DNA from 3 places in the Streptomyces sp. NPDC018964 genome. Region 3 is predicted to be linked to each of the others. Evidence: predicted binding sites of a transcription regulator. Region 3 holds the regulator's gene; each other region holds the start of a gene.
The links. The regulator HrcA, encoded in region 3, represses chaperone genes, less so after heat shock. The targets are predictions, from matches to a motif close to TTNGCACTCNGNNNNNCNGAGTGCNAA.
Positions count from the first base shown of each region.

Region 1 (9,451 bases), on a different contig from region 3:
GATGCCCAGGGCCTGCCCGTAGAGCTCGGTGATCGGGGTCTCCCACGGCAGCATCACCGTGAACGGGACGCTGTGCCGCTGCCCCGCGCCGAGCCGGAAGCCTCCGCCGACGGTGAACCGCTCGAAGGCGACGACGCCCTCGCTCTCGCCCTCGCCGTGCTCGGCCTCGACCCGGGCCACGAGCTCCAGGGTGATGTGCTCGATGTCGAAGTCGGCGTCTCCGCCCTGCAGGTGGACCTGGCCGGTCAGCGCGCCGCCGGGGCGGGCGGCTCCCGGGTCGAGGACCGTGTCGACGGTGGGTCCGCCCACGCCCAGTGATCCGAGCAGTCGTTTGAACACCATGGTGGCGTCCACTCCTTATACGTGCGTGTGTCTCGTTCGGGTGCGGGACCGCGCGCGGGGGCGTGCGCGCGGGCCCGCGGCTGTGCGCGCGGACGCGCTACTTCGCCGCGTCCAGCGCGGCGAGGGCCTGCGCCCAGCGGACGTACTTCAACTCGGCCAGGTCGGCGACGGTCTCGACCCCGAACGCCTCCCGGAGCAGCTCGCCGTCACGGTCGGAAACACCCTTGAGCGCCCCCACCGGAGCGGCCAGGATCTCGGACAGGCTCTTGTCCGCCCACGCCTTGTCGAGCACCTTGTCCAGGTCGATCGAAGCCATGCGTGTCCTCTTCCACGTACGTGAGGCCCGGCCCTGTCGCGGACCTTCTACAAACGAGTAGAAGCATAGGGCTGTGGCGGGCCGGGGAAGCACGGTCGGGTCGGGGAGGAGGGAAAAGGCCGAAAACACACTCCCGCGAGGCAGGGCGCGGCGACGGACTCACCGCGGCGGGGCCCTGTCCGGGACGTGCGTGCGGGCGGGCCCGACAAGCCCGACAGCCTCGACCGTCGCCCCGACAGAGCGTCGTCGTGGGGACGTCGCTGCTGGTGGGCGGGGGTGCGGGCGCGGGATCTTCGGGGCATGACCACTTCCCCCCGCGCGGAGCGGCGGTCCGCGCTGCCGCTTCCGCTCGCCGATCAGACGGTGCTCTCGTTCCGCTTCACCCCGTCCCCGCGCGGGGCCCGGCTCGCCCGCCGGCTCGCCTCCTGTCAGATGGACGCCTGGGGCTGGCACCACGGCACCCCGGCGCACGACGCCGTGGAACTGATCGTCGCCGAGCTGGCGAACAACGCCGTGACCCACGGGCGCGTACCCGGCCGGGACGTCGAACTGCGGCTGACGGCCGACCGCGACGACGGGCTCGTACGGGTGGAGGTGAGCGACACCCGCGGGGAGCTCGGACCACGCGCGGGCGGCGGCGCCCCCGGGGCAGAAGGAGGCCGGGGCCTGCTGCTGGTCGCCGCCCTCGCCGACGCCTGGGGAGTCGGCGAGCGGACCGGCGGGCCCGGCAAGACGGTGTGGGCCGTGGTCGGCCTCCCGACGGGCACCGCACCCCTCGACGCCCTGCCCGCGGCCCCGTCGGGGGACTCCCACGGGACATGTGCTGCTGACGACGCCGACCCGGCCGGAGCGGAGACCGGGCGGACCGCCTGGAAGGACGGACGCTCACACGGCTCGAGGTCGACGGATTCAAGAACCTGCTGGGACTGACGGTCGAACTGGGCCCGTTCACCTGTATCGCCGGGGAGAACGGCACGGGCAAGTCCAACGTGTTCGACGCCATCGACGAACGGCGCCGCGCGGAGGAGGCGTTCGCCGAGGCCCGGGACTGCGTCATCGTCTCCACCAGCACCCTCGAACTCGGCATCGACGTCGGCGACCTGGACCGGGTGATCCAGCTCGACGCCCCGGCGACGGTCGCCTCGTTCCTGCAACGCCTGGGCCGCACCGGGCGCCGCCCCGGCACCCGGCGCAACTGCCTCTTCCTCGCGTTGAGCGACGAGGGTTTCCTGGCCGCCGCGGCCCTGCTCCTCGCCTGGTCGCGCGGCTGGGTGGAGCCGGTGACCCGGCCTCCCGAGCCGCGGCACCTCGTGGCCCAGCAACTGCTCGCGCTGTGCCTCCAGGAGCACCGGGTCGGGGAGAACCTGTGGCAGGAGTGGTGGGGCGGCCTCGGCACGTTCGGTACCGCCGCCGAACCCGTCGTACGGCACCTGGTGGAACAGGGCTGGCTGGAGCGGGACGCGGGCACCCTGTTCATCGGGCCGGAGGCCGAACGCCGCTTCGGGCAGCGGCACTTCATGAACCTGACGGCCTCGTTCACCGCGCCGCCCGAGTTCACCGTGCTCAGCGGACGGACCGAGATCGGCCGCACCGACCCGGACCTGCTGACCGAGGAGACCGACGGCCCGCACAAACTGCTGCTGGCGGGCCGCAGCCGGCTGGTGACGTACATCGACTGGCGGCGCAGGCGCTGCTTCGTGGAACCCGTGGACGAGGGCGGGCGCGCCAAGTGGAGCGGCTTCGGGGCGCAGCGCGTGCGGTCCTTCACCCTGGCCCGTGCCGTACGGGACGTGCTGCTCGGCGGGGACCCGCCCGTGTCCCTGACCCGCCGGGCGGAGGCGAGGCTCGCGGCGGCCCGGGAGAGGTACCTGGACGTGGTGCACCCGGCCGGGACCGTCATCACCCGCCGGGGCGACAGCGACGTGCGCTGGTGGACCTGGGCCGGGCACCGGGCGAACGCGACCCTGGCCGCGTCGCTCCCCTCCGTCGTCCTGCGGCACCGGAACGTCGACGACCGCTTCGTCCGGTTGCGCGACGACGTCACCCCGCGGGCGTGGCGCGCGGCGGTGGCGGACACCGGTACGGGGGCGGACACCGGTACGGGCCTGACGCTGCCGGACGTGGACCCGCACGCCGTACGGGGCCTGAAGTTCGCGGAGGCGCTGCCCGCACGGCTCGCGGAGGCCACCCTCGCGGCGCGGCTGGGGGACGCCGAAGGGGCGCGGACGGCACTGGCGGAACCGGTGCGGTTCCTGCTGCGGCAGGACGGCTGACCGGCTCCGCCGGGAAGCCGACCGGCTCCGCCGGGAAGCGGACACGCCCTGTCCTGTACGTCGCCGAGACTCGTGCTCCCGGCGGTCGCGAGGACCGCCCGTCCGCAAGGAGCCCGCGCGTGTTCTCCGTTCTCGCCGACATCAACTGGTGGGCCGTCGCCGTCACGGCCGTCGCCTCGGTCCTGCTCGCCGGCGTCTGGTTCGCGGTGGTGATCGCCAAGCCGTACGCCGTGGCGCTCGGCCGCGAGGGCGCGCCGGCGCCCGCGCAGACGGCCCTGGCCATGGCGGGGCCGCCGGTGTGCCTCCTCGTCACCGTCCTGACCAGCGCCGTGCTCGTCGAGGCGCTCGACATCACGGGCATGGGGGACGCCGTGGTCTTCGGGCTCCTCGTGGGCGTCGGCTATCTCGGAGCGATGACCTTCCAGATCGCCATCAACCCGAACTTCCCGCGCCCGCTGTACTACGGGGTCCTCAACGCGCCGTTCTTCGTGCTCACGAGCGTGCTCGGCAGCGTCGTCCTGGTCGCGACGCGCTGAGTCCGGGCCGGTCAGTCGCCGCCCCCGCCGCCGCCCCCGTCACCACCGCCGCCGTCGCCGCCGCCTCCGCCCCCGTCGCCGCCGTCTCCTCCGTCGCTGCCCCAGCCGTCGCCGCCGCCGCGTTCGTTGTCGTCGCCGTCGGTGCCGAGGTTGCTGAACCACGGGAGTTCCCAGGTGCCGGTGTCCGACTCGGAGCGGGGGCGGGGGCGGAACCTGGCCAGGCCCGTCGTGTCCCCGAGGCCGAAGGAGACGGCGACCGCGTGGGCCATGACGGCGTCCAGGGGATCCGGGCTCTCGTGGTGCACGGTGGCCAGGGGCAGCAGCACGGTGCCGGGCGGCGGGCCCGGCCAACGGGACGGACGGGTCAGCAGTGCGACCCGTCGGCCGTCGCGCAGCAGCCACGAGCTCTCCGCGTTCTCGCGCCGCAGCGTCCAGTGCCGGTCGGGCAGGCGTATCTCCACGCTGCTCTTCGACTTGCGGAACCTCTTCTGGAGGACGAGCCGGGCCGTCGTGTCGCCGACGGTCATGACCAGGCCGCTGCCCGGGACGGTGGAGTCGCCGCGGAAGCCGTACGGCGCCCGCAGGCGTACGGCGGGGGCGTGCGGGCCCCACACGTCCACGCGGACCAGGCGCCGGTCCACGGCGACGGCGACCGGTCCGGCGGGGCCGGGCGCGTAACGCCGCGCGATCCACAGCGGTACGTCCTCCGCACGCGCCCGTGCGGCGAGCGCGGCCACCTGGTCCGCCCCGCCGCACCCGCGGACCGCCCACTCGCCCAGGGCGTGGGCGAAGTCGGCGGCCCGGCGCACCTTCAGGGGCTTGGTCGTGCCGGTCACGCGGGTGACCGGCACGATGCCGGGGCCCTGCGGCAGCGAGGCCAGGGGGCGTTCCGTGCCGCCTCCGCCGAGCCAGCACCCCCGCAGGTACGCCTCGGCCATGGCGGCGAGGTTCAGCTCGGCCGGCGGTGTCGTCCGGCCAGCTCTGCGCAGCCCGATCTCGGTGAGTTCCACGGTCCGCGCCAGCGGGTTGCGGGACCGTTCCCCGTAGAGCACCTGGTTCATCCCGTCCCCCTCCTGTTCCGAATACCGTGGGGAAAGACCTCGCGGGCCGTGGCGCGGTTCCGCGATCAGCCGTCCGACGTGCGGCCACGAGTACGGCGAAGGCCCGGCACCCCGTTTCCGGGGGTGCCGGGCCTTCGCTCAGGTTCTGGCGACCTTACGTCGTCAGTGGGCGTGGCCGTGGCCGTGGCCACCGGCGGCGGCCGGCTCTTCCTCTTCCTTCTTCTCGACGACCAGGGTCTCGGTCGTCAGGAGGAGGGAGGCGATGGAGGCGGCGTTCTCCAGGGCGGAGCGGGTCACCTTGACCGGGTCGATGACGCCGGCCTTGACCAGGTCGCCGTACTCGCCGGTGGCGGCGTTGTAGCCGTTGCCCTTCTCGAGCTCGGCGACCTTGGAGACGATGACGTAGCCCTCGAGGCCGGCGTTCTCGGCGATCCAGCGCAGCGGCTCGACGGCGGCCTTGCGGACCACGGAGACACCGGTGGCCTCGTCGCCGGTCTTGTCGAGGTTGCCCTCGAGGACCTTGACGGCGTGGACCAGCGCGGAGCCACCACCGGAGACGATGCCCTCCTCGACCGCGGCGCGGGTCGCGGAGATGGCGTCCTCCAGACGGTGCTTCTTCTCCTTCAGCTCCACCTCGGTGGCGGCGCCGACCTTGATGACGCACACGCCGCCGGCGAGCTTCGCGAGGCGCTCCTGGAGCTTCTCGCGGTCCCAGTCGGAGTCGGTGGTCTCGATCTCGGCCTTGATCTGGCCGACGCGGCCCTGCACGTCCTCCTTGTTCCCGGCACCGTCGACGACCGTGGTGTCGTCCTTGGTGACGGTGACGCGGCGGGCGGAACCGAGCACGTCCAGGCCGACCTGGTCGAGCTTGAGGCCGACCTCCTCGGAGACGACCGTGGCGCCCGTGAGGACGGCCATGTCCTGCAGCATCGCCTTGCGGCGGTCACCGAAGCCGGGGGCCTTGACGGCGACCGCGTTGAAGGTGCCGCGGATCTTGTTGACGACCAGGGTCGACAGGGCCTCGCCCTCGACGTCCTCGGCGATGATCAGCAGCGGCTTGGAGGCGTTGGCCTGGATGACCTTCTCCAGCAGCGGCAGCAGCTCCGCGATGGAGGAGATCTTGCCCTGGGTGATCAGGATGTACGGGTCGTCGAGGACGGCCTCCATGCGCTCCTGGTCCGTCACGAAGTACGGCGACAGGTAGCCCTTGTCGAAGGCCATGCCCTCGGTGAAGTCCAGCTCCAGACCGAAGGTGTTGGACTCCTCGACGGTGATGACACCGTCCTTGCCGACCTTGTCCATCGCCTCGGCGATGAGCTCGCCGACCTGCTGGTCCTGGGCGGACAGCGCGGCGACGGCGGCGATGTCGGACTTCTCGTCGATCGGGCGGGCCGAGGCGAGCAGGTCCTCGGAGACCGCGGCGACGGCCGCGTCGATGCCCTTCTTCAGCAGCGCCGGGGAGGCACCCGCGGCGACGTTCTTCAGGCCCTCGCGGACCAGCGCCTGGGCCAGCACGGTGGCGGTGGTCGTACCGTCACCCGCGATGTCGTTGGTCTTGGTCGCCACCTCCTTCACCAGCTGCGCGCCGAGGTTCTCGTACGGGTCCTCGATCTCGACCTCGCGGGCGATCGTGACACCGTCGTTGGTGATGGTGGGGGCGCCGAACTTCTTGTCGATGACGACGTTGCGGCCCTTGGGACCGATCGTCACCTTCACCGTGTCGGCAAGCTTGTTGACGCCGCGCTCGAGGGCGCGACGGGCGTCCTCGTCGAACTTCAGGATCTTCGCCATGGCAGCGGGAGCCCTCTCGGAATTCTGGGTGAAATCACTGCGCCCCGGGCGCCCGGGTCCTTGTCGGAGGCTGGGGCCAGGGGCGCAGTGGTTCGAGCAAAAGTGCTTGCTACGAGGTCGGGTCGTCCGGGGTGACCCCCGGATCTCCCTTACTTCTCGACGATCGCGAGGACGTCGCGGGCCGAGAGGACGAGGTACTCCTCGCCGTTGTACTTGACCTCGGTGCCGCCGTACTTGCTGTACAGAACGACGTCGCCGACCTTCACGTCGAGCTCGACGCGCTTGCCGTCCTCGAAGCGGCCCGGACCGATGGCCAGGACGACGCCCTCCTGGGGCTTCTCCTTCGCGGTGTCCGGAATGACCAGGCCCGAAGCCGTGGTCTGCTCGGCGTCGAGCGGCTGGACCACGATGCGGTCCTCGAGCGGCTTGATGGCAACCTTGGAGCTGGCGGTCGTCACGATCCGACCTCCCCCTTCGGAGATCTCACGGGGTTAACTGTCTGAGGTGGCGACCAGGTGGATCCGTCGTCGCGGGTGCCGGACCTGCCCGTCGCGTGTTTGGCACTCTCCAGGGGGGAGTGCCAGACCTGAGACTATGACTGCGATTAGCACTCGGTCAAGCGGAGTGCCAATTGCCTGCGGCGCGTCGGGGGGTGGGGGCGTTGTTCACACCGGGGTGTGGAGCTTGCCCGTGTTGTGGTGAGCGTCCCCTGGGGGGCTGTGCCCCCAGACCCCCCTTCGGCCCTGAACGGGCCTCGTCCTCAAACGCCGGACGGGCTGGAAGGTGAGCGGTGCTCGCCGGGAACCGTCGGTGAGCTGAGAGGTGAGCGGTGCTCGCCAGGGGCCGTCGGTGGGCCGATGCGGCTGATGTGGTCCTCCAGTCTGCCCACCTTCAGTCCCCGTTCCTCCAGCTTCCCCAGCAGTCGTGTCGTTCGTTCCGTCAGTGACAGGGGCGGGGCCTCGCCCGACGGTACGGCGATGATGTCGCCGGGGGTCAGGTGGTGGGGGCCGTCGGTGTAGGTGAGGTGGCCGTCGGGTTCCAGGGTGACCCGCCACAGCACCACCGCCGCGATGCCGCAGTCGGCGGCGGCGCGCAGGGTGGTGGTGTCGTACGTGCCGTAGGGCGGGCGGAAGAGGCGGGGGCGGACGCCGAAGCGGGACGTGAGCTTGCGCTGCTGGCCGCAGATCTCGGCGCGCTGGCCGGCGTACGGCAGACCGCGCAGGGCGGGGTGGTCGAGGGTGTGGTTCTGCAGGCTCGCGCCGACCGAGCGCAGGCGGGCGAAGTGCGCGTATCCGGGGCCGGCCACCGTGTCCGTGAGGAACAGGCTGACGGGGAGGCGGCGCTCGCGCACCAGGTCGACGAAGCGGGGGTCGCGTTCGGCGCCGTCGTCGTAGGTGAGGAAGACGACCCCGTCACGGGCCGGGACGCGGTCGACGACGGGCGGGAGGGCGCCGGTCCCCGGTGCCGGTCCGGCTCCGGGCGGCCGGCCCGCACCGCCCCCCGGCCCGTTCCCCGTCCCGGCCCCCGCCCCGCCCGACGGACCGCATCCGGCGACCGCGGCCAGCAGGGCGAGGGCGCCCGCCAGGAGGCCGGCCCTCACAGGTAGTCCTCCAGGCGTGCCACCGCGTACCCCTCCGCCGTGACCTTGTCCAGGAAGCGGCGGATCATGTCCGGCATCGTGCCCTTCCAGTCCTCGCGGCCCCGGAAGTGGCTGAGGACGATGTCGCCGGGGTGCAGGTCGCGGTCCCACTCGCGGTACTCCCAGCGGTCGGCGAAGACCTCCTCGTTCCAGAGGGGGACGTGGGTGATCCCGCAGGCCTTCGCGGCGCGCAGGGTGGCCTTGTCGTAGTTGCCGTAGGGCGGGCGGAAGAGGACGGGGCGCTCGCCGTACCGCTCCTCGACGACCTCCTGCATGCCGCAGATCTCGCGCTTCTGGCGGGCGTAGGACAGGGCGGGCAGGTAGGGGTGGTGGAGGGTGTGGTTGTGCAGGCCGACGCCCCGGCCCCGCATCTCCTTGAAGTAGCCGTAGTCCTCCTTGACGAGGTAGTCGCTGAGGAAGGCGCTGTACGGGACCTTCAGCTCGCTCATCATCCGCAGGAACGCCGGGTCCTTCTCGGCGCCGTCGTCGATGGTGAGGAAGAGGATCCTCTCGTCGGTGGGGACGGTGGTGAAGACCGGGGGGAGTTCCAGCCGCCGGTGACCGTCGACCTCGAAGCCGTCGCGGGTGGTGATCCTGGGTTTCCTCGCCGGGGGCGGCGGGGCGGTCAGGGGCACCTTCCTCAGTCCCCAGCGTTTCGCGGCGGCGACCCGCGCGGCGTGCGCCGCGCGCAGCCGGGTGGCGTAGGCGTCGAGCGCGCGGGCCGGGGGCGCCTTCAAGGGCTGCTGGCCGCCCGCCGGTTCGGCCGGAGCGCTGCCGTCCGGTCCGCAGCCCGAGGCGATGGAGGCGAGAGCGAGTACCGCGAGGCCGATCCGCACACCACCGAACGGCCGCTTTTTATCTTTTTGTCCTACTGCTCGCATGGTGCCGGATCCTCGCAGCCGTCCGCTCCGGAGCCGGCCCGACACCGCGGCCGGAGGCACACGGTCCACCGACTGGCCCACAATGAGGCCGTGAACGACCTCGCCCCCCTCCTCACCCCCGAAGGCCGCGCCCTCCTCGACGAGGTCCGCGACACCGACCCGGCGCACGAACTCGCCGTCGCCACCCGTCTGCGCCGCGAGCACCCCGCCGGCCTGGTGTCGGCCGCGCTCGGCCAGGCGCGGCTGCGGCAGCGCGCGGTGGCGAAGTTCGGGGCGGAGGACGCCCGGCGGATGTTCTTCACGCCGAACGGGGTGGAACAGTCGACCCGGGCGAGCGTGGCGGCGTACCGGGCCGAACGCCTCCGGGCAATCGGAGTGCGGTCCGTCGCCGATCTGTGCTGCGGGATCGGCGGCGACGCGATCGCGTTCGCCCGCGCCGGGATCCGGGTCCTTGCCGTCGACCGCGACCCGCTGACCTGCGAGGCGGCCCGCGCCAACGCCGACGCGCTCGGTCTGGCCGGCCTGATCGAGGTGCGCGAGGCCGATGTGACGGAGGTCGACACGGCCGGGTACGACGCCGTGTTCGTCGACCCCGCCCGGCGTTCCTCCAAA
Region 1 is NZ_JBIRYZ010000004.1:113,673-123,123, reverse strand. Features, by position in the region: gene ACH5AO_RS08330 (sporulation protein) at 1-342, opposite strand, end outside; gene ACH5AO_RS08325 (hypothetical protein) at 440-658, opposite strand; partial or broken gene ACH5AO_RS08320 (ATP-binding protein) at 959-1,417, shown strand; partial or broken gene ACH5AO_RS08315 (helicase-related protein) at 1,657-2,931, shown strand; gene ACH5AO_RS08310 (DUF1761 domain-containing protein) at 3,051-3,467, shown strand; gene ACH5AO_RS08305 (hypothetical protein) at 3,479-4,528, opposite strand; gene groL (chaperonin GroEL) at 4,691-6,319, opposite strand; gene groES (co-chaperone GroES) at 6,469-6,777, opposite strand; gene ACH5AO_RS08290 (polysaccharide deacetylase family protein) at 7,080-7,919, opposite strand; gene ACH5AO_RS08285 (polysaccharide deacetylase family protein) at 7,916-8,839, opposite strand; gene ACH5AO_RS08280 (methyltransferase domain-containing protein) at 8,930-9,451, shown strand, end outside.
Region 1: a site for HrcA is predicted at 6,924-6,950, ahead of groES (co-chaperone GroES). Genes of this name have one in related genera too.

Region 2 (9,451 bases), on a different contig from region 3:
GCTGTGCAGACCGTTGCAAGCACCACCGATTCCGCCGCCGCGAACTCCGTCGACCTGGGCCCCGCCGCCGCGCTCTCCTGCCGCGAATGCGGACACCGGGTCCCCCTCGGCCCCGTCTTCGCCTGCGAGGAGTGTTTCGGCCCGCTGGAGATCGCGTACGACTTCTCGGCCCACGACGCCGAGGAGCTCCGCAAGCGGATCGAGGCGGGACCCGCGAACATCTGGCGCTACGCGCCGCTGCTGCCCGTCCCGGCGGACGTGGCGGCCAAGCCGAACCTGAACCCCGGCTGGACCAAGCTCGTCCAGGCCGACAACCTGGCGCGTGAGCTGGGCGTCGACGCCGGCAAGCTGTTCGTCAAGGACGACTCCGGCAACCCGACGCACTCCTTCAAGGACCGTGTCGTCGCCCAGGCCATCGAGGCCGCCCGCGCCTTCGGCTTCACCACCCTCTCCTGCTCCTCCACCGGCAACCTCGCCGGCGCGGTGGGCGCCGCCGCGGCCCGGGCGGGCTTCCGGTCCTGCGTGTTCATCCCGCACGACCTGGAGCAGGGCAAGGTCGTCATGGCCGCCGTCTACGGCGGTGAGCTCGTCGGCATCGAGGGCAACTACGACGACGTGAACCGTTTCTGTTCCGAGCTGATCGGCGACCCGGCCGGCGAGGGCTGGGGCTTCGTCAACGTCAACCTGCGGCCGTACTACGCGGAGGGGTCCAAGACCCTCGCGTACGAGATCTGCGAGCAGCTCGGCTGGCGGCTCCCGGACCAGATCGTGATCCCGATCGCCTCCGGCTCGCAGCTCACGAAGATCGACAAGGGGTTGCGGGAGCTGATCGAGCTCGGTCTGGTCGAGGACAGGCCGTACAAGATCTTCGGCGCGCAGGCCGAGGGGTGCTCGCCGGTGTCCACCGCGTACAAGGCGGGGCACGACGTCGTCCGCCCGCAGAAGCCGGACACGATCGCCAAGTCGCTGGCGATCGGGAACCCTGCGGACGGGCCGTACGTGCTGGACATCGCCCGTCGGACGGGCGGGGCGGTGGAGGACGTCACGGACGGGCAGATCGTCGACGCGATCAAGCTGCTCGCCCGGAGCGAGGGGATCTTCGCGGAGACCGCGGGGGGTGTCACGGTCGGCGTGACGAAGAAGCTGCTGGAGAGCGGGGCGCTCGACCCGTCCCTGACCACGGTCGTGCTCAACACCGGGGACGGTCTGAAGACGCTGGACGCGGTGGCCGGCACCGGGCTGACCGCGACGATCCGTCCCAGTCTGGAGTCGTTCCGTGAGGCCGGGCTTGTCTGAGTCGTTCGTCCGCGGGTCCGTTGTGGCCGGCCGTGCCCGCGCGGCGGCAGCCGCATGTCACACACCGTCCCGCGCCCCCAGGGTGCTGTCCCTTCCGGAGGTTTCGAAGTGAGCGTGACTGTCCGTATCCCCACCATCCTGCGCACCTACACCGGTGGGCAGGCCGAGGTCGCCGCCGAGGGCGCGACCCTCGGCGAGGTCATCTCGGACCTGGAGAAGAACCACGCCGGGATCGCCGCCCGGGTGCTGGACGACCAGGGCAAGCTGCGGCGGTTCGTGAACGTGTACGTCAACGACGACGACGTGCGGTTCGAGCAGGGGCTCGAGACGGCCACCCCGGACGGGGCCGGCGTGTCGATCATCCCGGCGGTGGCCGGAGGCTGATCATTACCTTCGGTAATGACGGTTACCCGGTGTCCGGGTCATTGCCCCCTCCGTGAGAGAAGCGGAGGGGGCAATTCCATGGGATTGAGCGCGGTAGAGTTGGGGAACGCGCTCCCGGTCCATCGACCGGAAACACTGATTTCCTGCCGCGGGTCCGACTGAATGCAGCCAAAGTGTCGGCCCTTTCGCGCCATTTGCGCCCTTTGTGCGGCCCGACTTGCCCTGGAATCGGGTGAATTCTCACCACATTCCGGACCGGCGCCGCCAAGATTTCTCGTCCGACTGACCTGTTGCAGACGGCAGTTGGACAGATACATTCAGCCGCGGTCGACGCGTTCCGGCGCACGCCCCCAACCATTGGGGGGTGAGGTCTGACCCGGATCCGCGAAGTGCGGATCCGTGCAAGGGCCAGTAATAGGGGAGTTAGGCATGGCTCAGGGCACCGTCAAGTGGTTCAACGCGGAGAAGGGGTACGGCTTCATCGCGGTCGACGGTGGTGCGGATGTTTTCGTCCACTACAGCGCGATCCAGATGGACGGCTACCGCACCCTCGAAGAAGGCCAGCGGGTCGAGTTCGAGATCTCGCAGGGTCAGAAGGGCCCGCAGGCCGACATGGTTCGTCTCAGCGCCTGAACGCGCCATCAGCCGCACGCATCTTCTGCCGACGAAGGGCCCGCACCCCCAGGGGTGCGGGCCCTTCGCCGTGCCCAGGGGGGTGCGCGGCGACGTTCGCGTGCGGCTGAGCGCCCCGTGTGCGCCCCATGGGCGCTTGCGCCCACCCGTCACCCGGCCGCCACCCCTCGACGAGCCCGCTTCGCGGGCGCGCCTTGCACTCGGGTGGGTCGAGTGCTAATCATTGGCGTTAGCACTCTGAAGGTGAGAGTGACAACGAAGGACCGGGTCGGTGAGGCCCGCGGGCCGTGTGGGGCAAGGAACCACGGGGCCGGCGAGCCGTCCGTCGCGGGCGCGGGCGCGGTCCGAAGGAATCACCCCCAGTCCTGGAGGGACCACTTCACATGGCCAAGATCATCGCGTTCGACGAGGAGGCGCGGCGCGGCCTCGAGCGCGGCATGAACCAGCTCGCGGACGCCGTCAAGGTGACGCTCGGCCCCAAGGGCCGCAACGTCGTCCTCGAGAAGAAGTGGGGCGCCCCCACGATCACCAACGATGGTGTCTCCATCGCCAAGGAGATCGAGCTCGAGGACCCGTACGAGAAGATCGGCGCCGAGCTGGTCAAGGAAGTCGCCAAGAAGACGGACGACGTCGCCGGTGACGGTACGACCACCGCGACCGTCCTCGCCCAGGCCCTGGTGCGCGAGGGCCTGCGCAACGTGGCCGCCGGCGCCAACCCGATGGCTCTGAAGCGCGGCATCGAGAAGGCCGTCGAGGCCGTCTCCGGCGCCCTGCTCGAGCAGGCGAAGGACGTCGAGACCAAGGAGCAGATCGCCTCCACGGCCTCCATCTCCGCCGCCGACACCCAGATCGGCGAGCTCATCGCCGAGGCGATGGACAAGGTCGGCAAGGAAGGCGTCATCACCGTCGAGGAGTCCCAGACCTTCGGTCTGGAGCTCGAGCTCACCGAGGGCATGCGCTTCGACAAGGGCTACATCTCGGCGTACTTCGCCACCGACATGGAGCGTATGGAGGCCGTCCTCGACGACCCGTACATCCTGATCGCGAACTCCAAGATCTCCAACGTCAAGGACCTGCTCCCGCTCCTGGAGAAGGTCATGCAGTCGGGCAAGCCGCTGCTGATCATCGCCGAGGACGTCGAGGGCGAGGCCCTGTCGACCCTGGTCGTCAACAAGATCCGCGGCACCTTCAAGTCCGTCGCCGTCAAGGCCCCGGGCTTCGGCGACCGCCGCAAGGCCATGCTCGGCGACATCGCCATCCTCACGGGCGGCGAGGTCATCTCCGAGGAGGTCGGCCTCAAGCTGGAGAACGCCACCCTCGACCTGCTGGGCAAGGCCCGCAAGGTGGTCATCACCAAGGACGAGACCACCATCGTCGACGGTTCGGGCTCGGCCGACCAGGTCCAGGGCCGCGTGAACCAGATCCGCGCCGAGATCGAGAACAGCGACTCGGACTACGACCGCGAGAAGCTGCAGGAGCGCCTGGCGAAGCTCGCCGGCGGTGTCGCGGTCATCAAGGCCGGTGCCGCCACCGAGGTGGAGCTCAAGGAGCGCAAGCACCGCATCGAGGACGCCGTCCGCAACGCGAAGGCCGCCGTCGAGGAGGGCATCGTCGCCGGTGGTGGCGTGGCCCTGCTGCAGGCCTCCCAGGTCTTCGAGAAGCTGGAGCTCGAGGGCGACGAGGCCACCGGTGCCGCCGCCGTCAAGCTGGCGCTCGAGGCCCCGCTGAAGCAGATCGCCGTCAACGCCGGCCTCGAGGGCGGCGTCGTGGTGGAGAAGGTGCGCAACCTGACCCCGGGCCACGGCCTGAACGCCGCGACCGGCGAGTACGTCGACCTGGTCAAGGAAGGCATCATCGACCCGGCGAAGGTGACCCGTTCCGCCCTGCAGAACGCCGCCTCCATCGCCGCGCTGTTCCTCACCACCGAGGCCGTCATCGCCGACAAGCCGGAGAAGGCCGCGGCCCCGGCCGGCGGCGGCATGCCGGGCGGTGACATGGACTTCTGATCCTCCCGAGGATCGGATCCGTCCGTCGTACGGCCGAGGGCGGCACCCCCTGTTCCGACAGGGGGTGCCGCCCTCGGGCGTCTCAGGCGGCGCACCACGGCACGCGGCAGACGTGCGGTGCCGTGCCCTGCGGGCACAGGCCCCGCGGCACCGCCTTGCGGACCGCCCGCCAGGTCCGCGGCGAGCACACCGGGCGGACCCGCGGCTCGACCGGCTCCCGCGCGCCGCCGCTTCCGCCCGGGTGCTCCCGGGCCCACCGGTCCGTCAGGTGGTCGTAGAGGTCGGCGGTCGTCATCCCACTCTCCGGCAGGGTGCGCAGGACGGTCCGCCCGACGAGCCGGGCACCGCGGGCCGCCACGGCTCCGTCGGCGAGCGCGCCGGCCCTTCCCCGTCCGCATACAGGCCGAAGCGCGGCAGGCGTGTCCTCACCGGGTGACCGCGTCCCGGTGCGCGGCACGGAGTTCCGTGACCGGGGTCACATCGGGGCTCCGACGGGAATGCCTCCTCTCACTTCCCGGTTCCGCTGAACGTGCATTTGATGCACGCACATATACCGACCGGTATTCGACGCAGAGGAGCCCCCACGTGACCGTCACCTCCCCGGACACGGCCGCCCGAGCGGCCGCGATTCTCTCCCGGCCCACCACGATCAACGGCCTGACCGTCCCCAACCGCATCGCCATGGCGCCGATGACCAGGATGTTCTCGCCGGGCGGTGTTCCCGGGGAGGACGTGGTGTCGTACTACTCCCGCCGCGCCGCGGCCGGTGTCGGCCTGATCGTCACCGAGGGCACGTACGTCGGCCACGAGTCGGCCGGGCTGAGCGACCGGGTGCCGCGGTTCCACGGGGAGGAGCAGCTCGCGGGCTGGGCGAAGGTCGCCGAGGCGGTGCACGCGGCGGGCGGCACGATCGTGCCGCAGCTCTGGCACATCGGCATGGTCCGCGAGCAGGGCCAGGAGCCGTACCCGGACGCCCCGGCGATCGGTCCGTCCGGGGTGCGCACGGACGGCACCGAGGGCAAGGGCAAGGCGATGACGCAGGCCGACATCGACGACGTCGTCGGCGCGTTCGCGCGGGCCGCCGCCGACGCCGAGCGCATCGGCTTCGACGGCGTGGAGCTGCACGGCGCCCACGGCTACCTCATCGACCAGTTCCTGTGGTCCGGCACCAACCGCCGCACCGACGCCTACGGCGGCGACCCGGTGGCCCGTGCCCGGTTCGCGGCGGAGGTCGTGGCGGCGGTGCGCGACGCCGTCTCGCCCGAGTTCCCGGTGATCTTCCGTTATTCGCAGTGGAAGCAGGACGCCTACGACGCCCGGCTCGCCGAGACGCCCCAGGAGCTGGAGGCGATCCTCGCCCCGCTCGCCGAGGCCGGCGTCGACGCCTTCCACGCGTCCACGCGCCGCTACTGGCTCCCGGAGTTCGACGACTCCGACCTCAACCTGGCCGGCTGGACGAAGAAGCTGACCGGGAAGCCCGCCATCACGGTCGGCTCGGTCGGCCTGAACGGCGAGTTCCTCAACGCCTTCCAGGGGCAGGGCGCCGAACTCGGCAGCATCGACAACCTGCTCGACCGGATGGAGCGGGACGAGTTCGACCTCGTCGCCGTGGGCCGCGCGCTGCTCCAGGACCCGCAGTGGGCGGCCAAGGTGCTGGCCGGCCGCTTCGACGAGCTGACGCCGTACGAGGCGGCGTCCCTGCAGACGCTGAGCTGAGCCGAGCCGGCCGGCCCGGCCGGCGGTGATGTGGTGCGGCGTCCCCCGGCCGAGGGGGGCGCCGCACCGCCGTGTGCGTCATCCCCCCGTCACTCCGTTTTAACTTGCTTAAGTCAATCAACCGCCATAAAGTTGCCTGAGTCAAGTAGGTTTGAGTCCTCACGGAGATCTCCTTCATGTCCGACACACCCGCCCGATCCGACACGACCGGCACCGCCGCGCCGCCCAAGACCGGTGCCGTGGTGCCCGTACTGGCCTTCAGCGGCATCGTGGTCTCGCTGATGCAGACCCTGGTGATCCCGATCGTGGGACAGCTGCCGCAGTACCTGAACGCCTCGGCGTCGGACACCGCCTGGGCCATCACCGCCACCCTGCTCGCCGCCGCCGTCGCCACCCCGGTCATGGGCCGTCTCGGCGACATGTACGGCAAGCGCCGCATGCTGCTGGTCAGCATGGCCATGCTGGTCGTCGGCTCCGTCGTCGCCGGACTCAGCGACTCCCTGGTCCCGATGATCGTCGGCCGCGCCCTGCAGGGCCTGTCGTCCGGTGTGATCCCGCTCGGCATCAGCATCCTGCGCGACGAACTGCCCGCGGAGAGGCTCGGCTCGGCCACCGCGATGATCAGCGCCTCGCTCGGCGTCGGCGGCGCCCTCGGCCTGCCCGCCGCCGCACTGATCGCCGACAACTTCGACTGGCACGCGTTGTTCTGGACCTCCGCCGCCCTCGGCGTCGTCGCCCTGCTCCTGGTCCTGGTCCTGGTGCCGGAGTCGAAGGTGCGCACCGGCGGACGGTTCGACCTGGCCGGCGCGGCCGGCATGGCGACCGGACTGGTCTGCCTGCTGCTGGCGATCTCCAAGGGCGCCGACTGGGGCTGGGGGAGCGGCACCACCCTCGGTCTGTTCGCGGCGGCCGTCGTCACCCTGCTGGCGTGGGGCTTCTTCGAACTGCGCGTCGAGCAGCCGCTGGTGGACCTGCGCACCACCGCCCGCCCCCAGGTGCTGATCACCAACCTCGCCTCGGTGGCGATCGGCTTCGGCATGTTCTCCATGTCCCTGGTCATCCCGCAGCTGCTCCAGCTGCCCGAGCAGACCGGCTACGGCCTCGGCCAGTCCCTGCTCGCCGCCGGACTGGTCATGGCCCCGTCCGGCCTGGTGATGATGGCGCTGGCGCCCGTCTCCGCGCTGGTCTCCCGCGCCAAGGGCCCGAAGGTGACGCTGATGATCGGCGCCCTGATCGTGGCCGCCGGCTACGGCCTGAACGTCCTGCTCATGAGCGAGGTCTGGCACTTCGTGCTGGCGTCCTGCGTCATCGGCGCCGGCATCGGCTTCACCTACGGTGCGATGCCCGCCCTCATCATGGGCGCGGTGCCCGCCTCCGAGACCGGCGCCGCCAACAGCCTCAACACCCTGATGCGCTCCATCGGCACCTCCGTCGCCAGCGCCGTCGCCGGTGTCGTCCTGGCGCAGATGACCACGCGGTTCGGCTCGTACGCGCTGCCCGGCGAGGACGGCTTCCGCACCGTCCTGGCGCTCGGCGCCGGGGCCGCGCTCATCGGCTTCGCCATCGCCGCCTTCATCCCGCGCCGGCCGGCCGGGGCGGCGGACGCGCACGCCGCCGCGGAGGGCCTGACCGAGGAGCCCACGAGGGCGGCCTCCAAGGCGTAGGCGCGGTTCACCGCGGCCGACGGCCGCCGCCCCGGAATCCTCCCGGTGCGGCGGCCGTTCGCCGTCACGGCGGCCGGACGCGGCCGACGAGGCGTTCCGGACGAGCTCCGGGAACGTCCCCGGGGGACCGGGCCGTGGAGGGGGAGGAGAGGGCCGGCTCCGGTCGGCCGGGCCGTTCGGGCCGTCCGGGTCCGGGGCGCGCCCCGGACCGGCTCAGGGATTGCCCATCGGCTCGATGTCGACCCGCACCGGCGTCCCCCACACGCGCAGCACCTCGTAGTCGGTGAACTCGTGCACGATCCGGTACGCCATGGCCGCACGGGGCCCGCGCCGCTGGGCCGCGATGTACAGCTCCGCCTCGCGCCGGTCCCGGCGCGGGGTGCCGCACAGCTGCCACGCCTGCCCGTTCCACAGCTCCGGCAGCCAGCGCTGCTGCGGCTGCGGCCGGTCCGCGCGCACCCCGTACCGGGACGGCGCGGGCTCGGCGGGCCGGGCCTGGGGGGCCGGGCCGTTGAACTCGGCGCGGCGGGCGGTACGGCGCCGGGTCTCGCAGAGCAGGCACAGGTCGGGGGCGCTCTTGTCGACCGGTCCGGTCGGGTGCTCGGCGCAGCGCGTGCTGGGCGCGGCCGTGGTGACGCTCTCCTCCAGCAGGTCCAGGGCCCGCTTCAGGTCGTCCTTCACTTCGTGCAGCCGGGCGTCCGGGGTGTCGGCGGACAGCGCCTCGCCGTGCTCCCCGAGCACGCGCAGGGCGCGGCCCAGGGCGGTGAGCTGCGCGTGGTTCATGGTTCGTCTCCGGGTCGGGTGCTCTCCAGTATCCGCCCACGGGCTTGTGCTACTCCCGCGCCCTGGCGAGCGCCGCCCGCAGGTGGCCGTCGGACTCCGCGAGCAGGCGGGCGGCCGTCGGGCCGTCCACGTCCGCCAGGACGACCAGGATCGCGTCCTTGACCTCGCCGCCCGTGGCGGCCAGGGCGCGCTCGACGTCGTCGTCCGCCGCGCCCGTCGCCTGCGCGACGATGCGGCGGGAACGGGCGCGCAGCTTCTCGTTGGAGGCCCGCACGTCGACCATCAGGTTCCCGTACGTCTTGCCGAGCCGGATCATCGTGATCGTCGACAGCATGTTCAGCACCAGCTTCTGCGCCGTACCGGCCTTCAGACGCGTGGAGCCGGTGAGGAACTCCGGGCCGACGACGACCTCGATGCCGTGCTCGGCGGCCGCCGCCAGCGCACTGCCCCGGTTGCAGGCCAGCCCCACGGTGAGGGCGCCGCGCGCACGGGCGTACGCGACGGCGCCGACCGCGTACGGGGTGCGGCCGGAGGCGGAGACCCCGACCACCGTGTCGTCGGCGGTCAGCTCCAGCGCGGCCAGGTCGGACTCGGCCAGCTCGCGCGAGTCCTCGGCGCCCTCCACCGAGGTGACCAGGGCGTCGGGGCCGCCCGCGATCAGGCCGACGACCCGCGCCGGGTCGGTGTTGAAGGTGGGCGGGCACTCGGAGGCGTCCAGCACCCCCAGCCGGCCGGCGGTACCGGCGCCCGCGTAGACCAGCCGTCCGCCGCGGGCCATCCGCTCGGCGACGGCGTCGATGGCGGCGGCGATCGCCGGCACCTGTTCGGCCACGGCACCGGCCACGGTGGCGTCCTCGCCGTTCATCAGCCGCGCGATGTCGAGGGTCGGCAACCGGTCGACGTCCGCCAGCTCGGGCCGGAACGCCTCGGTGGTCAGTGTCTCCAGCTGGGCGCGAAGGTCGTGGTGAG
Region 2 is NZ_JBIRYZ010000025.1:12,687-22,137, forward strand. Features, by position in the region: gene thrC (threonine synthase) at 1-1,296, shown strand, start outside; gene ACH5AO_RS30390 (MoaD/ThiS family protein) at 1,405-1,680, shown strand; gene ACH5AO_RS30395 (cold-shock protein) at 2,110-2,313, shown strand; gene groL (chaperonin GroEL) at 2,697-4,319, shown strand; gene ACH5AO_RS30405 (hypothetical protein) at 4,402-4,677, opposite strand; gene ACH5AO_RS30410 (NADH:flavin oxidoreductase) at 4,905-6,035, shown strand; gene ACH5AO_RS30415 (MFS transporter) at 6,212-7,699, shown strand; gene ACH5AO_RS30420 (hypothetical protein) at 7,913-8,482, opposite strand; gene murQ (N-acetylmuramic acid 6-phosphate etherase) at 8,532-9,451, opposite strand, start outside.
Region 2: a site for HrcA is predicted at 2,507-2,533, ahead of groL (chaperonin GroEL). Genes of this name have one in related genera too.

Region 3 (9,451 bases):
GAGGGGTGGTGTGCGCGGGCGCGCCCCGGTCCGGCCGCCCGGGTCTGAGCCGCTTGCTCCCTCGACTGTTCCCTGACTGCTCCCCTGACGTCGGGATCCGCCCAACGGGTGCATCAGGGAGTGAAAAAGGCCTCGTGGGGCATCAAGGAGTGAAAAGGAATGATCCGACTGTCGTAAGTACGCGGTCGAGTGCGCGCCGCTCCCCCTCGGGGAGTCCGCGCTCGCCGCGCGCCACCCGGAGTGCGGGTCCGCGTCCCCGACGGAGCGTGGGCCGGCGCGGGACCCCGCCCCTTTTCACGTTTTCACGATGACCGGAATGAAACGGCTTCCTGTCCGTTCCTGACCGCACGTCTGTCGCTGTTCTCACCCTTGACGGTCCACTTCGGTGACTTGACGCTTATGGGTGGGTCCGGTCTGTCACCCTGTCGGCAACGATCGAGGTTCTATTCGTACGAACTGTCCGGGGAGCTGCCCATGAGGGCCATTCCGACCCAACGGGAGACCGCCTCGTGCGCCTCCGGCGCGCGGGAGCGCGCGTGGGTGGACGCGACCCTGCCCGGAAGCCCCCTCGCGCCGGGCACCGCACGCGTGGTGCTGCGCAAGGCGCTCGCCGAGTGGGCGGAACTCGCCCTGCCCGGTGCCGAACACCTCACCGGCCGCGTCGGCGACGACGTCACGCTGATCGCCAGCGAACTCGTCACCAACGCCGTCGTGCACGCCGGCACCGAGGTGCGCCTGACGTGCGGGCTGGAGGAGGCGACCGGCGCGCTCGTCGTCGAGGTCGCCGACCAGCACCCCTCCCGCGCGCCGCGCGGCGACGAACCGGAGGGAGCGCCGTACGACACCCCCGAGTACGGGCGGGGCCTGCGCCTCGTCGCCGCGCTCTCCGAGGCCTGGGGGATCACCTACCGGCCGGGGACGAAGACGGTGTGGGCACGGCTGGCCGCCGGGGGGTGCGCGACGGGCGACCAGATCGAGGCGTACGCGGGGGAGCGCACGCTGGCGCGGGATCTGAGGGTGGCGGAGATCCTCGCGCCGGAGCCGCCCCGGCCGGAACAGGGCGCCCCCGACCCACTGGACGCACTCGATCCGCTGGCCTCCCGGCACCTGCCCGGCCACCGGGAAGCACCCGGTCCCGCCCGTGACACCTGGCGCGGCGGCTCGTACGGCGACGACTGGCTCGCCCGCCGGCCCGGACGGGACGGGACCTGGCTGGGGCGCGGCGCCCTCTCCTTCCTCGCCGAGGCCTCCGACCTGCTCGCCGGGCAGCTCGACGAGGACCTGGTCACCTCCCTCACCGGGCAGCTGATCGTGCCGCGGCTGGCCGACTGGTGCGCGGTCTGGCTGGAGGACGAGGCCACCGGGCACGGCGGCGGCTGGGGCGAGGGGAAACGGGCAGGCGGCCCCCGCCTCGCCCGCGTCTGGCACGCGAGTGAGAACCGCATCGAGGCGCTGAGCCGGACCCTGGAGCGGAACCCGCCGCACCCCTGCGACCCGTTGGACCAGGGCCCCGCGCCCTACCCGTGGCCGGGCGAGGCGCTCGACGGACCGGGCGAGGCGCTCGACGGGCCGGGTGACGCGGCCCACGGGCCGGGTGAGCCGGGCGGGTCGACCGGTGGCGGGCCGAAGCCGAAGGTGCCGGACAGGAGGGTCGGCAGGTCCGCGGACGCGGCCGACGGGCCGGCCGACGCGCTCGACGTCTCCGCCGGTGCCCCCGCCGACGGCGCCCCCGGCACCGCCCTCGCCTACCGGCTCGTCGCCGGCGGGCGCCCGCTCGGCACGCTGGTGATCGGCCGGGGCGGCATCGACCGCTTCCCCGACGAGATCACCGGCCTCGTCGAGGACCTCGGCCGGCGCGTCGCCCTCGCCGTCGGGGCCGCCCGGCAGTACTCCCGCCAGGCCACCATCAGCGCCATCCTCCAGCGCGGACTGCTGCCCGGCGCCGTCGCCGAGATCCCCGGCGTGCGCAGCGCCCTCGTCTACGAACCCTGCGACAAGGGCGGACCCAGCGGCGACTTCTACGACCTCTTCCCGGCCGGCCGGGGCCGCTGGGGCTTCGCCGTCGGTGACGTCCAGGGCAAGGGGCCGGAGGCCGCCGTCGTCATCGGCCTGGTCCGCCCCTGGCTGCGGCTGCTCGCCCGCGAGGGCTACCGCGTCGCCGACGTCCTGGACCGCCTCAACCAGCTCCTCCTCGACGACGCCACCGAGGCCGCCGACGCCGCTGCCCGCGCGCTGGTGGCCGCGGGCGCCCGCCCGACCGCACCCGGCGACGGCCCCCAGACCCGCTTCCTCTCCCTCCTCTACGGCGAACTCGTCCCCTTCGACGGCGGCGTCCGCTGCACCCTCGCCTCCGCAGGACACCCCCTGCCCCTGCTGCTCGCCCCCGACGGCTCGGTCCGCGCCGTCGCCCAGCCGCAAACCCTGCTCGGGGTCGTCGAGGACGCCACCTACACCAGCGAGACCTTCGAGATGTACTCCGGCGACACCCTGCTCTGCGTCACCGACGGAGTCACCGAGCGGCGCTCCGGCTCCCGCCAGTTCGACGACGGCGACGGGCTCGCCGTGGCCCTGGCGGGATGCGCGGGGATGGACGCCGAACCGATAGCGGAACGGATCACGCAGCTCGTGCACGAGTTCGGGGCCCGCCCGCCGGCCGACGACCTCGCGCTCCTCGTCCTCCAAGCGGAGTGACACGGCCGGTGCGGGACAATGGAGCACATGCCTTCCGCACTCCCCGACGGCGAGCCCGTCCCCGCCGACGGCGCGTTGCCCGCGTCCGCGCTCGCCGGGGCCGCCGACCGCCCCCTCGGCTTCTACCTGCACGTCCCGTACTGCGCGACCCGCTGCGGCTACTGCGACTTCAACACCTACACCGCGACCGAGCTGCGCGGCAGCGGCGGCGTCCTGGCCTCCCGCGACAACTACGCCGAGACCCTCGTCGACGAGGTCCGCCTGGCGCGGAAGGTGCTGGGCGACGACCCGCGCGAGGTCCGCACGGTCTTCGTCGGCGGCGGTACGCCGACCCTGCTGGCCGCCGACGACCTCGTACGGATGCTGGGGGCGATCCGCGACGAGTTCGGGCTGGCGCCGGACGCCGAGGTGACCACGGAGGCCAACCCGGAGTCGGTCGACCCGGCCTACCTGGCGGCCCTGCGCGCGGGAGGCTTCAACCGGATCTCCTTCGGTATGCAGAGCGCCCGGCAGCACGTCCTGAAGGTCCTCGACCGCACCCACACCCCCGGCCGCCCCGAGGCCTGCGTCGCCGAGGCCCGCGCGGCCGGCTTCGAACACGTCAACCTCGACCTGATCTACGGCACCCCGGGGGAGTCCGACGACGACTGGCGGGCGTCCCTGGACGCGGCGATCGGCGCCGGTCCCGACCACGTCTCGGCGTACGCGCTGATCGTCGAGGAGGGCACCCAGCTCGCCCGCCGCATCCGCCGCGGCGAGGTCCCGATGACGGACGACGACGTCCACGCCGACCGCTACCTGATCGCCGAGGAGACGCTGTCCGCGGCGGGCTTCGACTGGTACGAGGTGTCCAACTGGGCCACCTCCGAGGCGGGCCGCTGCCTGCACAACGAGCTGTACTGGCGCGGCGCCGACTGGTGGGGCGCGGGCCCCGGCGCCCACTCCCACGTGGGCGGGGTGCGCTGGTGGAACGTCAAGCACCCGGGCGCCTACGCGGCGGCGCTCGCGGAGGGGCGGTCGCCGGGGGCGGGCCGCGAGATCCTGTCGGACGAGGACCGGCGGGTCGAGCGGATCCTGCTGGAGCTTCGGCTGCGGGAGGGCGTACCGCTGTCACTGCTGAAGGAGGACGGACGCGCGGCGTCCCGGCGGGCACTCGCGGACGGACTGCTCCAGCAGGGGCCGTACGAGGCGGGACGGGCCGCGCTGACCCTGCGCGGACGACTGCTCGCGGACGCCGTGGTCAGGGACCTGGTGGACTGATCACCCGGCGGAGTGAATCACTGCGGAACCCGGGTTCGGTCCCTAACCTGGTTCGTAGGCTGCCGCCGAAAAGGACGCGGCGGATGTGGAGGGCCACGGAGATGACCGCTGTGGACGAGCGTGGGATGACCAGGTTCTTCGAGGAGTTCGAGCCTCCCGAGGGCGTGAGGGTCGAGCTTCTCCGGGGGGAAATCGTGATGATGGCCAGCCCCGATCTTGTGCACAACATGATCGTGGAAGATGTCCTGGACCAGATCCCGCGCAAGCGCTGGGTCCGTCTCCAGACCCAGGACGTCGACATCATCGACGAGGCCAGCGAACCCGTGCCGGATCTGGTGGTTCTCCGGCGCGACGCCACACCCGAGTCGGGGCGCCTGCTGTCGTCCGAGCTGATCACGCTGGTGGTCGAGGTCGTGTCCAAAACCAGCGTCGTGCGCGACTACATCGTCAAGCGGTCGATCTACGCCGCCGGCAGGATTCCCGCGTACCTCATCATCGATCCGATCATGGCGCACTGCGTTCTGCTCACGCTGCCCGTCGGGGAGGGGGACGACGCCGACTACACGGCGCAGATGAAGCTCGACTTCGGTGATCGGCTGCCGCTCGACATGCTGGGCACCGGTCTGGACACCGGCGAGTTCGGCACCTTCCCGGGCGTCAAGCCCCACCGGTTTCCGTGACGAAATCGATCAGCTCCTCCACGCGGCCCAGGAGCTGCGGTTCCAGGTCCTTGTACGAGCGGACCGAGCCGAGGATCCGCTGCCACGCCTCGCCCGTGTTCGCCACGCGCCAGCCCAGCGCCGCGCACACCCCCGTCTTCCAGTCCTGACCGCGCGGCACCCGCGGCCACGCCTCGATGCCGACCGACGCCGGCTTCACCGCCTCCCAGACGTCGATGTACGGGTGGCCCACCACCAGCGCGTGCTCGCTCGTCACCGCCTCCGCGATCCGCCACTCCTTCGAGCCCGGCACCAGGTGGTCCACCAGGACGCCCAGTCGCGCGTCCGGGCCGGGGGAGAAGTCCTCGACGATCGACGGCAGGTCGTCGACGCCCTCCAGGTACTCGACGACCACCCCCTCGACGCGCAGGTCGTCGCCCCACACCTTCTCCACCAGCTCCGCGTCGTGCCGCCCCTCGACGTAGATGCGCCCCGCGCGGGCCACCCGCGCCCGCGCGCCGGCCACGGCGACGGAACCGGACGCCGTACGGGCGGGCCGCCGAGGACCGGCGGCCGGCCGCACCAGCGTCACCACGCGCCCCTCCAGCAGGAAGCCCCGCGGCTCCAGCGGGAACACCCGGTGCTTGCCGAAGCGGTCCTCCAGCGTCACCGTGTCCGCCTCGCAGCGGATCACCGCGCCGCAGAAGCCGGTGCCGGGCTCCTCCACCACCAGGCCCGGCTCGGCCGAGACCTCGGGGACCGGCTGCGGTTTCTTCCACGGAGGGGTCAGATCGGCGGAGTACTGGCGCATTCTGACGACGATACGAGGAATGCGCCCGCCGCGATCAGTCCGACACGCCGAAACGGGCCGCCAGGGCGTCACGCTGACGGCGTACGAACGCCGCGTCCACCACCGCGCCGTGGCCGGGGACGTACCGCGCGTCCTCGCCGCCCAGCTCCAGGAGCCGGTCCAGCGCGGCCGGCCAGCGGGACGGTACGGCGTCGGGGCCGGCCTGCGGTTCGCCCGACTCCTCGACCAGGTCCCCGCAGAACACCACCTCGGGGGAGCCGGGGACGAGGACCGCGAGGTCATGGGCGGTGTGGCCCGGGCCCACGTTCGCCAGCAGCACCTGCCGGTCGCCGGCCGGGCCGAGGTCGAGCGTCCACTCGCCGGACACCGCGTGCCGCGGCGGCACCAACGCCTCCACGGCCTCCTCGGCCACGCGCGCGTCCAGCCCGTGGCGCACCGCGTCCGCGCGCAGCTCCTCGAGCCCACGGCCCGTCAGCACCGTCTCCATGCCCACCGCGCCGAACACCTCCGCGTCCGCGAACACCGAAGCCCCGAGGACATGATCGAAATGGGGATGGGTGAGCGCGAGATGCGTCACACGACGGCCGGTGAGCGCCCACGCCTCCGCCCGCAACCGCGCGCCCTCGCCCGGGTCGGAACCCGCGTCGACGAGCAGCACGCCCTCCGCGCCCACGACGAGCCCCACCGTGCAGTCCCACCCGGGCAGCCGGCACCGCCCCACTCCGGCGGCCACTTGCTCCCATCCCGACTCTTCCCAAGTCACGGTCATACCGGGACGCTATCGGGGACGACGCCGCCCGGAGCGAGGGCGCGGGGACCGGCCTTGCCCGGGGCGTACCTCCCGGCCGTACACTGGGCGGGGAAGTCTGGCACTCGCGTACGAAGAGTGCCAGGCGGACAGGGAAGGTACCGCGCGGAAGGCTCTGGAGGTGTGCGCGATGCTCAGTGAACGCAGGCTTCAGGTGCTGCGCGCCATCGTCCAGGACTACGTGGGCACCGAGGAGCCCGTCGGCTCCAAGGCCCTCACCGAGCGGCACAACCTCGGCGTCTCCCCGGCCACCGTGCGCAACGACATGGCGGCCCTGGAGGACGAGGGCTTCATCGCCCAGCCGCACACCAGCGCCGGGCGCATCCCCACCGACAAGGGCTACCGCCTGTTCGTCGACAAGCTCGCCGGCGTCAAGCCCATGAGCCCGCCCGAGCGGCGGGCCATCCAGAACTTCCTCGACGGCGCCGTCGACCTCGACGACGTGGTGGCCAGGACCGTGCGGCTGCTCGCGCAGCTGACCCGGCAGGTCGCCGTCGTGCAGTACCCGTCGCTGACCCGCTCCACGGTGCGGCACGTGGAACTGCTCTCCCTCGCCCCCGCGCGGCTGATGCTGGTGCTGATCACGGACACCGGCCGGGTGGAGCAGCGCATGGTCGACTGCCCGGCGCCGTTCGGCGAGTCCTCCCTGGCGGACCTGCGGGCCCGCCTGAACAGCAGGGTCGCGGGCCGCCGGTTCACCGACGTGCCGAGCCTGGTGGAGGACCTCGCGGAGGCGTTCGAGGCCGAGGATCGCGGTACGGTCTCGACGGTGCTCTCCACCCTCCTGGAGACGCTCGTCGAGGAGAACGAGGAGCGGCTGATGATCGGCGGTACCGCCAATCTCACCCGCTTCGGACATGACTTCCCCCTCACGATCCGGCCCGTCCTGGAGGCGCTCGAGGAGCAGGTCGTGCTCCTCAAACTCCTCGGGGAGGCGGGGGATTCGGGCATGACCGTGCGCATCGGGCACGAGAACGCCTACGAGGGACTCAACTCCACGTCCGTCGTGTCGGTCGGCTACGGTTCGGGCGGCGAGGCGGTTGCCAAGCTCGGCGTGGTCGGACCGACCCGCATGGATTACCCGGGAACGATGGGAGCGGTACGCGCAGTGGCACGGTACGTCGGACAGATCCTGGCGGAGTCGTAGTGGCCACGGACTACTACGCCGTACTCGGCGTGCGCCGCGACGCCTCGCAGGAGGAGATCAAGAAGGCCTTCCGGCGGCTCGCCCGCGAGCTGCACCCGGACGTCAATCCTGATCCCAAGACGCAGGAGCGGTTCAAGGAGATCAACGCCGCCTACGAGGTGCTGTCGGACCCGCAGAAGAAGCAGGTCTACGACCTCGGCGGCGACCCCCTCTCGCAGACCGGCGGCGGTGGCGCGGGCGGTTTCGGGGCCGGTGGCTTCGGCAACTTCTCCGACATCATGGACGCGTTCTTCGGCACGGCGTCGCAGCGCGGGCCGCGCTCGCGCACCCGCCGGGGCCAGGACGCGATGATCCGCATCGACGTCGAGCTCGACGAGGCCGCGTTCGGCACGACCAAGGACATCCAGGTCGACACGGCCGTCGTCTGCACGACGTGCAGCGGCGAGGGCGCCGCCCCGGGCACCAGCGCGCAGACCTGTGACATGTGCCGGGGCCGCGGTGAGGTCTCGCAGGTCACGCGGTCCTTCCTGGGCCAGGTCATGACCTCCCGCCCCTGTCCGCAGTGCCAGGGCTTCGGCACCGTCGTCCCCACCCCGTGCCCGGAGTGCGCGGGCGACGGCCGGATCCGTTCCCGGCGCACCCTCACGGTCAAGATCCCGGCCGGTGTGGACAACGGCACCCGGATCCAGCTGGCCGGCGAGGGCGAGGTCGGGCCCGGTGGCGGTCCCGCCGGTGACCTGTACGTGGAGATCCACGAGCTGCCGCACGCGCAGTTCCAGCGGCGCGGCGACGACCTGCACTGCACGGTCACCCTCCCGATGACGGCGGCGGCCCTCGGCACCAAGGTGCCGCTGGAGACGCTGGACGGCATGGAGGAGGTCGACATCCGGCCCGGCACCCAGTCCGGCCAGTCGATCCCGCTGCACGGCCGGGGCGTCACGCACCTGCGCGGCGGGGGCAGAGGCGACCTCATCGTCCACGTCGAGGTCCAGACCCCGACCAAGCTCGACCCGGAACAGGAACGCCTGCTCCGCGAACTGGCCAAGCTCCGCGGGGAGGAACGGCCCACGGGGCAGTTCCAGCCCGGACAGCAGGGGTTGTTCTCGCGGTTGAAGGACGCCTTCAACGGGCGCTGAGTCGGTCGGTGCCGGGTGGGCGGTGGCTTGTTGCCGGGGGTCCGGGGGTGGTCCCCCGGGCTGGCACGGTCAGCCCGGACAGCAGGGGCTGTTCTCGCGGTTGAAGGACGCCTTCGACGGGCGTCGAGGTGCATGTCCGGCGGGGTGACGTCCCTGGCGCCGCCCCGTCGAAAAGTGGCTTGTGCCAAGGGGAAGGGCCGATTCGGCGTTGCCCGGAGGACGTGACAACATGCCGTCATGTCCTCCGTACTGACCGATATCTGCCCGCACCCGATCGTGCAGGCACCCATGGCGGGCGGTGTCGCCGTGCCGCAGCTCGCCGCGGCCGTGTCCGAGGCGGGCGGGCTCGGTTTCCTGGCCGCCGGGTACAAGACCGCGGACGGGATGTACCAGGAGATCAAGCAGCTGCGGGGACTGACCTCCCGCCCCTTCGGCGTCAACCTCTTCCTGCCGCAGCCGGAGACGGCCGACCCGGCCGCCGTCGACGTCTACGCCCACCAGCTGGCCGGTGAGGCCTCCTGGTACGAGACCGCGCTCGGCGACCCCGACAGCGGCCGCGACGACGGCTACGACGCCAAGCTCGCCGTGCTGCTGGACAACCCGGTGCCGGTGGTGTCGTTCCACTTCGGTGTGCCGGCCCGCGAGGTCCTGGACTCCCTGCGCCGCGTCGGCACGCTCACGCTGGTCACCGCCACGACCGCGGAGGAGGCCCGGGCCGTGGAACGGGCCGGCGCCGACGCGGTGATCGCGCAGGGCGTGGAGGCCGGCGGCCACCAGGGCACCCACCGCGACGTCCCGGAGGCGGACGGCTCCGGCGTCGGACTGCTCTCCCTCCTCGCCCAGGTCCGGGAGTCCGTCGGCATCCCGGTCGTCGCCGCCGGCGGCATCATGCGCGGCGGCCAGATCGCCGCGGTCCTCGCGGCCGGTGCCGACGCCGCC
Region 3 is NZ_JBIRYZ010000002.1:556,666-566,116, forward strand. Features, by position in the region: gene ACH5AO_RS05200 (SpoIIE family protein phosphatase) at 475-2,691, shown strand; gene hemW (radical SAM family heme chaperone HemW) at 2,719-3,951, shown strand; gene ACH5AO_RS05210 (Uma2 family endonuclease) at 4,053-4,631, shown strand; gene ACH5AO_RS05215 (DUF3097 domain-containing protein) at 4,609-5,421, opposite strand; gene ACH5AO_RS05220 (MBL fold metallo-hydrolase) at 5,456-6,190, opposite strand; gene hrcA (heat-inducible transcriptional repressor HrcA) at 6,360-7,376, shown strand; gene dnaJ (molecular chaperone DnaJ) at 7,376-8,512, shown strand; gene ACH5AO_RS05235 (nitronate monooxygenase) at 8,750-9,451, shown strand, end outside.